One region of the Streptomyces sp. NBC_00503 genome, then DNA from elsewhere that is predicted to be linked to it. Evidence: riboswitches for the same ligand, from Rfam matches in the RefSeq annotation. Region 1 holds a riboswitch; the other holds the start of a gene.
What was found. Region 1 has a riboswitch for cobalamin ahead of OG490_RS24940 (ribonucleoside-diphosphate reductase subunit alpha). Riboswitches for the same ligand answer to the same signal wherever they lie in the genome.

Region 1 (5,146 bases):
ACGCGAAGATCGGCTTCTTCGCGCAGCGGGACCTCTACCAGGACGGCATCGACGCCGGCAAGATCCTCAAGCCCGCCAAGAACATGGACGAGATGCACACCGTGGTCACCAACGCCACGGTGGACGGGGTCCTCTCGGTGCTCTTCGCACTGCTGATCATCATCGTCCTGCTCGACGCCGCCCGGACCTGCATCAACGCCGTCCGCAAGCCGGAGTCCGTCACCCTGGCCGAGACCCCGTGGGAGGAGTCCCGGATCATCGCCCCGGCCGGGCTGATCCCGACCGCCGAGGAACGCGCGGAGCTCGCCGCCGCCGGACTCGACTCGGGCGGGGGCCGCGTGAAGGAACCGGTCGCGTGACGGGCCTTCGCCACGCGCTGGGCCGGGCCCGGTACTTCGTACGGGAGTTCTCGGGCGAGGCGGCGTACGACCGCTACGTGGCTCACGCCCGCACGCACGACCCGGAGGCGGAGGTTCCGACCCGCCGCGAATTCGAGCGCGCCCGCACGGACGCGCGCGAGGCGGACCCCCGCGAGGGCTTCCGCTGCTGCTGAACGGCACCTGGAAGGGCCCCGCCGAGTTCCATCGGTGGGGCCCTTCGAAATGCTCAGCGCACCCAGTCCTTGAGAGGCTCGGTCTGGAGGGTGATGCCGACGGGGTCGGGCAACTCGACGTCCTTGCCGTACGGAACGGTGCGGACCGTCTCGTACCGCCGCCCCGCCGGCTCGCTGTAGACGGAGATCTCGCACTTGGCCCGGTCGACCAGCAGATACAGCGGGATGCCTGTCTCCGCGTAGGCGCGCGGCTTTTCGACGTGGTCCCGCCGGTGGGTGTCAGAGTCCCAGGAAGTCACCTCGACGACCATGAGAATCGAATCCGGGTCGACCCAGTCCCCCTGCCCGACGAATGCCTCGGAGGGTGCGAGCGCCGCATCCGGGATCGCCCTGCCTGCCCGGTACTCCTGCGCTTTGATCCCCTGCCCGGGGTGCAGCCAGAGCTCGGGCCGATGCTGCATGCAGATCCGGGTGAGCCACTGGATGATCATCTGGTGGTCGCCGTCCGGCATGGCCTTGCTCCTGATCACCCCGTCGATGAACTCCAACCGTGTGCCCACTCGCTCGCGAGCCGCTATGCGCGCGACGGCCTCGAAGTCCTCGGTCAGCATGTGGGGCCTGTCGGTCATCACGGTCATGCCTCGCTCACCTTCATCGACGGTGCTGCCTCCGACGATAGCGCCGGGCACCGACACCCGTATTGCACACTCGACCGCATGGACATCGTCATCAGGGCGGCAACGGCCGCCGAATACGAAGAGCTGGGCGAGCTCACCGCACAGGCCTACCTCGGCGACGACCTGCTGGACTTCGCCGAGGACGACCCCTACCTGGACCGGCTGCGCGACGTCGCCGGCCGGGCCGCCGACGCCGAAGTGATCGTCGCGGAGTACGAGGGCACGCTGCTCGGCAATGTGACCTTCGCCCCTCCCGGCAGCCCCCTCGCCCAGATCGCCGGCCCCCACGAGGCGGAGTTCCGGATGCTGGCCGTCTCCCCCGAGGCCCGCGGCCGGGGCGCCGGCGAGGCCCTGGTGCGCGCCTGCATGGCCCGCGCCCGGGAGCTGGAGGGCGTGACCCACCTGGCGCTGTCGACCACGGAGAAGATGCTGGGGGCACACCGGATCTACCACCGGCTGGGCTTCGTCCGGACCCCGGAGCGCGACTGGTACCCGGTCCCCGGCCTTCCCCTGCTCACCTACCGCGTCGAGCTGTAACGGCGCGCCACCACCGACGAGCGACACAACATGTGGGGGCTACCGCAAGCGGTGGCCCCCACATGTATGCTCGACCTCGCTGTCGTCGCAGGGGAATCCGGTGAGAATCCGGAACTGTCCCGCAACGGTATGAAATGCCCGGACCTGGTCGAACCTGGTCGGAGGGCATCCACAAGTCCGAGGACCTGTCGACAGTGCGCCCGGATCGACCGACCCGGGTGCCGATTCGTCCGGGCCTCGCGGTTGGGCCGGTGGACGTCACGTGGCGTATGCGTGCCCTGCCAGGCCCGCACTCCCCCGCGTGCGCCCCCTCGCGCCCCGCACCAGCGGTGTTCCCGGAGCCGAGCGAGGGAGAGCTCCCCCCGTGACCATCGCGCCTTCCGCACCGCGCGCCGAGTCCGACCCGTCCGCCTACGAGGGTCCGGGGGCCGCGCTGTTGCGCACGCTCACCGAGCTGACCGCCGATCTGCCCGACACCGACCCCGGCCGGGTCGCCGCCGCCGCCCTGCGCGGCCGCAGCGCCGCCGCCGACGAGGCGGAGCTGCGCACGCTCGCCACCGAGGCGGCCGCCGGCCTGATCTCCGAGGACCCGGCGTACTCCCGGCTCGCCGCCCGCCTGCTGACGCTCGCCGTCCGCGACGAGGCCGCCGGCCAGGGCTCCCTCTCGTTCTCCGGCTCCGTCGAGGTGGGCCACCGCGAGGGCCTGATCGCCGACCGCACCGCAGACTTCGTACGGCTCCACGCGAACCGCCTCGACGCGCTGGTCGAGCACGCGCTCACCGAGGGCGCCGACGACCGCTTCGGCTTCTTCGGCCTGCGCACCCTGCACAGCCGCTACCTGCTGCGCCACCCGATCACCCGCCAGGTCATCGAGACCCCGCAGTTCTTCATGCTGCGCGTGGCCTGCGGCCTCGCCGAGAACGAGAGCATCGCGGCCGTCGAGGAAGTCGCCTCCCTCTACCGGCTGATGAGCCGCCTGGACTACCTGCCGTCCTCCCCCACGCTCTTCAACTCCGGCACCCGGCACCCGCAGATGTCCTCCTGCTACCTGCTGGACTCCCCGCTGGACGAGCTCGACTCCATCTACGACCGCTACCACCAGGTCGCCCGCCTCTCCAAGCACGCCGGCGGCATCGGCCTGTCCTACTCGCGCATCCGCGCCCGCGGCTCCCTGATCCGCGGCACCAACGGCCACTCCAACGGCATCGTGCCGTTCCTCAAGACGCTGGACGCCTCCGTCGCCGCTGTGAACCAGGGCGGCCGCCGCAAGGGCGCCGCGGCCGTCTACCTGGAGACCTGGCACGCCGACATCGAGGAGTTCCTGGAGCTCCGTGACAACACCGGCGAGGACCAGCGCCGCACCCACAACCTCAACCTGGCCCACTGGGTGCCGGACGAGTTCATGCGCCGCGTGAACGCCGACGCCGACTGGTCGCTGTTCTCCCCGGCCGACGTCCCCGACCTCGTCGACCTGTGGGGCGACGAGTTCGACGCCGCCTACCGCAAGGCCGAGGCCGGCGGCCTGGCCCGCAAGACCATCCCCGCCCGCGACCTGTACGGCCGGATGATGCGCACCCTCGCGCAGACCGGCCAGGGCTGGATGACCTTCAAGGACGCCTCCAACCGCACGGCCAACCAGACCGCGGAGCCGGGCACCGTCGTCCACTCCTCGAACCTGTGCACCGAGATCATCGAGGTCACCAACGACGGCGAGACCGCCGTCTGCAACCTCGGCTCGGTCAACCTCGGCGCCTTCGTGCTCGCCGAGACCGGCGACATCGACTGGGAGCGCCTGGACGAGACCGTCCGCACGGCGGTCACCTTCCTCGACCGCGTCGTGGACATCAACTTCTACCCGACCGAGCAGGCCGGCCGCTCCAACGCCCGCTGGCGCCCGGTGGGCCTGGGCGCGATGGGCCTCCAGGACGTCTTCTTCCAGCTGAAGCTGCCCTTCGACTCCGCCGAGGCGAAGGCCCTGTCCACCAAGCTCTCCGAGCGCATCATGCTCGCCGCGTACGAGGCCTCGTGCGACCTGGCCGAGCGCAGCGGCCCGCTCCCCGCCTGGGAGCAGACCCGTACCGCCCGCGGGGTCCTGCACCCCGACCACTACGACGTCGAGCTGAACTGGCCGGAGCGCTGGGACGCGCTGCGCGCCCGGGTCGCGAAGTCCGGGATGCGCAACTCCCTGCTCCTGGCCATCGCCCCGACGGCCACCATCGCCTCCATCGCGGGCGTGTACGAGTGCATCGAGCCGCAGGTCTCCAACCTCTTCAAGCGCGAGACGCTGAGCGGGGAGTTCCTCCAGGTCAACGGCTACCTGGTGCAGGAGCTCAAGCGGCTCGGCGTCTGGGACGCCCAGACCCGCGAGGCGCTGCGCGACGCCTCCGGCTCGGTCCAGGGCTTCGGCTGGATCCCGGCCGAGGTGCGCAACCTCTACCGCACGGCGTGGGAGATCCCGCAGCGCGGCCTGATCGACATGGCGGCCGCGCGCACCCCCTTCCTCGACCAGTCGCAGTCGCTGAACCTGTTCCTGGAGACGCCCACCATCGGCAAGCTGTCGTCGATGTACGCGTACGCCTGGAAGCAGGGCCTGAAGACCACGTACTACCTGCGCTCGCGCCCGGCGACGAAGATCGCCCGCGCCGCACAGGCCACCACCCCGGTGGCGCTCCCGCAGCCGGTCAACAACCAGCCGGTCAACGCCGACGCAGCCGCCCAGGCCGCCGCCGAGGCCGCCGCCGCGGAAGCGCTCGCCTGCTCCCTTGAAAACCCCGAGTCCTGCGAGGCCTGCCAGTAATGAGCTCCACCGCCGTGACGTCCTCACCGAAGAAGAACCTCCTGGACCCGGGCTTCGAGCTCACCCTCCGCCCCATGCGCTACCCGGACTTCTACGAGCGCTACCGGGACGCGATCAAGAACACCTGGACCGTGGAGGAGGTCGACCTCCACTCGGACGTGGCCGACCTCGCCAAGCTCACGCCCGGCGAGCAGCACATGATCGGACGCCTCGTCGCCTTCTTCGCGACGGGCGACTCGATCGTCTCGAACAACCTCGTGCTGACCCTGTACAAGCACATCAACTCCCCGGAGGCGCGCCTGTACCTGTCGCGCCAGCTCTTCGAGGAGGCCGTGCACGTCCAGTTCTACCTGACGCTGCTCGACACCTACCTGCCCGACCCGGACGACCGCGCGGCCGCCTTCGACGCGGTCGAGGAGATCCCCTCGATCCGCGAGAAGGCCCAGTTCTGCTTCAAGTGGATCAACGAGGTCGAGAAGCTGGAGCGACTGGAGACCAAGGCCGACCGCCGCCGCTTCCTGCTGAACCTGATCTGCTTCGCGGCGTGCATCGAAGGCCTGTTCTTCTACGGGGCGTTCGCGT
Region 2 (5,146 bases), 3.4 Mb from region 1:
CATGGTGGCTCCGGTGGACCAGCCGTGCAGGACCACGCGACGGGCTCCGTAGCGCAGGGCGTAGCGGATGGCGGCGTCGAGATCGCGCCATTCGGACTCCCCGAGGTGGCCGAGGCCGTCCGGGGACGCGGGGGCCCCGAGGTCTCCCCGGTAGCCGAGGTCCAGGACGGGCATCCGCTGGCGGTTCAGGAAGGGCATCACCACCATCGGGTGCTCGCGGGTGGCTCCGAGCCCGTGGACGGTGATCACCCAGGTGTCGCGGGCGGCGGGCACGAACCACGCGGGCAGGGCTCCGAGCTCGCCCGGCACGTCCACGTCGGCGTGGTCCAGCCCGAGGGCGGAGCTCGGATTGCCCAGGTGGACCTGGGGAGTGAGGGTGACGCGGGTGCCGGGTTCGAGGCTGCCGTGGGTGACGGCGAGGAGTCTGCGCACCACGGTGTCGGGGCCGTGGGGGGCGTCGGGGAGGACGGGCCCGACCACGGCGTGCACCCCGGGCGCGGTCAGCCCGTAGGTGCCGGGGCGCAGGGAGGCCAGCGAGCGGGTCAGTTCGACCCGGCCCGCGGCGGTGGAGTGGACGCTGAGCCGGGGGCCGCCGGGGAGCGGGCGGCCGGGCTCGTTGCGCAGGGCGGCGTCGGCGGCGTACCGCCCGGCGAGGGCGGCGGCGGTGACGGCCGCGCCGGCGCCCAGAAGAGTCGTGGTGACGGCCGCTGCCGTCGCTGTGGCGGTACGCACCGCTCCAGTGTCGAGGCGGATCGGGCGGCGGGCCACCGGAGGGGATCGCCGCGCCCGGCGTTCCCGGCGCCGCACCCCGCTCCCCCGGGGCGACCGGACGGGATGCGGAAGGGAAGCGGAAGGGGAAACGGAAGGGGCCGCGGAGGGCGGTGGGAGGGTGCGGGGAAGGGGAGCCCGTGGAGAGCGGAAGGGTGCGGGAGGGGCTCGCCGGAGGGTGATCTGGGTCTCTTCCCCGGCCCGTCCGCGCGGCGGAACCTACCGGAAGTCCCGTCCCGGGGCGGGCGCGGACCCGCCCGTGACGTGCATCAATGGAGGGATCCACGGCTTTAACAGGACGAAGGTCCCGATCCGGTGCCGGATCGATACACCGTACGACCCCCGCCAGTTCACCTTCCGTTCATTCAGGTTGCCTACGGTCCACGAACCACTGACGTCAAACAGAAGCCTGGGTAAATGGAGCACATAACGCTTCTCCTCGGGATCGTGATCATCACCGCTCTCGTGTTCGATTTCACGAACGGTTTTCACGACACGGCCAACGCGATGGCCACCACCATCTCGACCGGCGCCCTCAAGCCCAAGACCGCGGTGGCCATGTCCGCCGTGCTCAACCTCGTCGGCGCTTTCATGTCCGTGGAGGTCGCCAAGACGATCTCCAAGGGCCTGGTCAACGAGGAAGGCATCCAGCCGGAGGTCATCTTCGCCGCACTGGTCGGCGCGATCCTCTGGAACCTCGTCACCTGGCTGGTCGGACTGCCCTCCAGCTCCTCGCACGCCCTCATGGGCGGTCTGATCGGTGCCGCGGTCGCTTCGGCCGGCATGGGTGCGGTCAACGGCAGTGTCGTCGTCACCAAGGTGCTGATCCCCGCGATCGCCGCTCCGATCGTCGCCGGCATCGCCGCGTACCTGGCCGCGAAGGTCACGTACAAGGTCGGCAAGGGCATGGGCGAGAAGACCTCGGCCAAGGGCTACCGCGCCGGTCAGATCGCCTCCGCCGGCCTCGTCTCCCTCGCGCACGGCACCAACGACGCGCAGAAGACGATGGGCATCATCACCCTGGCGCTCGTCGCCGGCGGTGCCATCGCCCCCGGCTCCAACCCGCCGGTCTGGGTCATCGTCTCCGCCGGCATGGCCATCGCGATGGGCACCTACCTGGGCGGCTGGCGCATCATCCGCACCATGGGCAGCGGCCTGACCGACCTGCAGCCGCAGCAGGGCTTCGCCGCCCAGACCTCGGCCGCCAGCGTCATCCTGGCCTCCTCGCACCTCGGCTTCTCCCTCTCCACCACCCACGCGTGCTCCGGCGCCGTCATGGGCTCGGGCCTGGGCCGCAAGGGCGGTGTGGTCCGCTGGTCCACCGCCACCCGCATGTTCATCGCGTGGGGCCTGACCCTGCCCGCCGCGGCCCTCGTCGCCTCCGGCGCCGAGCTGGTCATGCGCACCGGTGACATCGGCGTCACCGCCGTCGCGGTCTTCCTGGTCGCCTCCTGCGTGGCCATCTGGTTCATCTCGCGCCGCCAGGTCGTCGACCACACCAACGTCAACGAGGTGGCCCCGGCCGCCGCCGAGGAGCCCGGCGTGGTCACCACGGCCATGGCCGCCGTCGCCGTCCCGCCGCTCGCGGGCACCGCCGGCACGACCGCCGCGGTGACGGACGAAGCCCTCAAGGCCACCATCCCGGCCGCCCCGGCGACCCCCGCGGCTCCGGCCGCGGCGGTCTGACCCCGAGAACGACAGAGGAATCCGCAGTATGAAGATCGACTGGGCAGCACTCGGCTCCGTCTTCGGGGTCAGCCTCACCGCCACCGTCGTCCTCGTGACCCTGTTCACCCTCGGTCTCATGGGCCTGTCCAAGCACGAGGCCGCCACGGAGCAGGGCGGCGCCGCCACCCTGGCCCGTACCGGCGCCTACGCCTGCTTCGCGCTCTGCGCGGCGGCCGTGAGCTACGGGATCTACCTGATCGTCGCCTGAGACACCGGGCACCCCCTTGCGAACGCTCCCTCCGGGTTTCCCCCGGGGGGAGCTTTCGCGTGCCCGGGGGGCCCTCCCGGCGCACCCGGCCCGGCCGTCCCGGCTCCCCCGAGCCCGCCGTCCCGGCGCCCCCGACGCAGGTCAACGGCGAGTTGACGGGCCTTCGCGGTGCGTGGTGGACTGCCCGAGCCAATACGGCGGCATGGAGAGGAAGTCCGGTGCGAATCCGGCGCGGTCCCGCCACTGTCACCGGAGCGCTCCAGCCGAGTGCGACCGGGAGCCAGGAACTCTCGCCGCCGGACACGTCGAACCAGGGCGCGGACCCTGAGTGAGGACATACCTGCCACCATGCGTGCCGATCGCGTCTTCGCGTACGGCGCCACGGCCGGCCTGATCGGCGACCGGATCCTCGGGGATCCGCGCCGAGGGCACCCCGTGGCCGCCTTCGGACGAGCCGCCGCCGCGGTCGAACGCGCCCTGTGGCGCGACGACCGCGCCCGCGGCGCCCTGCACACCCTGGTGTGCGCCGGGGGCGCGGCCGCCATCGGCGCACTGGGCGCCCGCGCCGTGCGCTCCCGGCCCGCCGCCGCCCGCATAGCCCTGACCGCCGCCGCCACCTGGTCCGTCGTGGGCGGCACCTCGCTGGGCCGCGAAGCCCGCGCCATCGGCGGGGCGCTGGCCGCCGGGGACGCCGAGACGGCCCGCGAGCGGCTGCCGCACCTGTGCGGGCGCGACCCGCAGGCCCTGGACGAACAGCAGATGGCCCGCGCCGTCGTGGAGTCGGTCGCCGAGAACACCTCCGACGCGGTGGTCGGGGCCCTGGTGTGGGGCGCCGTCGGCGGCGTCCCCGGGCTGCTGGCCTTCCGTGCCGTGAACACCCTGGACGCGATGGTCGGCCACAAGTCCCCCCGCTACCTGCGCTACGGCTGGGCCTCCGCCCGCCTCGACGACCTGGCGGGCTGGCCGGGCGCCCGGCTGACGGCCCTGGCCGCCGTACTGGCCGGACCCGACCGGCGGGGAGCCGTACGGGCCTGGCGCGCGGACGCCGCCAAGCACCCGAGCCCGAACGCGGGGCCGGTGGAATCCTCCTTCGCCGGGGCGCTCGGCGTCCGCCTCGGCGGGACCCTGGCGTACGGGGGCCGCATCGAGCACCGGGCCGTGCTCAACGGAGCGGCGGGGCGGCCGGTGGAGGTCGCCGACATCGAGCGGGCGGTCAGGCTTTCGCGGCAGGTGACATGGGCGGCGCTGGGTGCCTGCGTGGCAGTCCGGACGCTGGTCTCCCGTACGAACTCCCGCAAGAAGAAGGGGCGGCGCGCATGAGCAGCGGCGCGAAGCGCGGCGGGGGACTCCTCGTCGCCGGTACGACATCGGACGCGGGCAAGAGCGTGGTCACGGCCGGCATCTGCCGGTGGCTGGCGCGCAGCGGGGTGAAGGTGGCTCCGTTCAAGGCGCAGAACATGTCGCTGAACTCCTTCGTGACCCGGGAGGGCGCGGAGATCGGCCGGGCGCAGGCCATGCAGGCGCAGGCCGCGCGCGTGGAGCCGACCGCGCTGATGAACCCGGTGCTGCTCAAGCCCGGCAGTGACCGCAGCAGCCAGGTGGTGCTGCTGGGCAAGCCGGTGGGCGAGATGAGCGCCCGCGGGTTCTTCGGGGGGGCTGGGGGGTCGTCCCCCGGAAAAGCACTGCACGGCGGCCGCCAGGAGCAGTTGCTCGGCATCGTGACGGACTGCCTGGAGCAGTTGCGGGGCACGTATGACGCCGTGATCTGCGAGGGGGCGGGCAGCCCGGCCGAGATCAACCTGCGGCGCACCGACATCGTCAACATGGGGATCGCGCGCGCCGCGCGGTTCCCCGTCGTCGTGGTCGGCGACATCGACCGGGGCGGGGTCTTCGCCTCCTTCTTCGGCACCACGGCGCTGCTGTCGCCCGAGGACCAGTCGCTGATCGCGGGCTACCTGGTCAACAAGTTCCGCGGCGACGTCAGCCTGCTGGAGCCCGGCATGGAGATGCTGCGGGGCCTGACGGGGCGTGCGACGTACGGGGTGCTGCCCTTCCAGCACGGTCTGGGCATCGACGAGGAGGACGGCCTGCGGGTCTCCCTGCGGGGTGCGGTACGGGAATCCGTGGTCGCCCCGCCCGTAGGCGAGGACGTGCTGCGGGTCGCGGTGTGCGCGGTCCCGCTGATGTCGAACTTCACGGACGTGGACGCGCTCGCGGCGGAGCCGGGGGTGGTGGTGCGGTTCGTGGACCGGGCCGAGGAGCTGGCAGACGCGGACCTGGTCGTCGTACCCGGCACCCGCGGCACGGTGAAGGCCCTCGCCTGGCTGCGGGAGCGCGGGCTCGCGGACGCGCTGGCGCGGCGGGCCGCCGAGGGGCGGCCGGTGCTGGGGATCTGCGGAGGCTTCCAGGTGCTGGGCGAACACATCGAGGACGAGGTCGAGT

Region 2: linked by a shared signal. The riboswitch ahead of OG490_RS08945 (cobalamin biosynthesis protein) and the one ahead of OG490_RS24940 (ribonucleoside-diphosphate reductase subunit alpha) in region 1 are both predicted to bind cobalamin.

Annotation. Positions count from the first base shown of each region.
Region 1 covers NZ_CP107855.1:5,347,878-5,353,023, reverse strand. The annotation lists gene OG490_RS24960 (carbon starvation CstA family protein) at 1-359, shown strand, start outside; gene OG490_RS24955 (YbdD/YjiX family protein) at 356-553, shown strand; gene OG490_RS24950 (Uma2 family endonuclease) at 607-1,191, opposite strand; gene OG490_RS24945 (GNAT family N-acetyltransferase) at 1,270-1,767, shown strand; cobalamin riboswitch at 1,834-1,974, shown strand; gene OG490_RS24940 (ribonucleoside-diphosphate reductase subunit alpha) at 2,132-4,564, shown strand; gene OG490_RS24935 (ribonucleotide-diphosphate reductase subunit beta) at 4,639-5,146, shown strand, end outside.
Region 2 covers NZ_CP107855.1:1,910,390-1,915,535, forward strand. The annotation lists gene OG490_RS08930 (alpha/beta hydrolase family protein) at 1-732, opposite strand, end outside; gene OG490_RS08935 (inorganic phosphate transporter) at 1,186-2,454, shown strand; gene OG490_RS08940 (hypothetical protein) at 2,483-2,704, shown strand; cobalamin riboswitch at 2,865-3,015, shown strand; gene OG490_RS08945 (cobalamin biosynthesis protein) at 3,053-4,024, shown strand; partial or broken gene OG490_RS08950 (cobyric acid synthase) at 4,021-5,146, shown strand, end outside.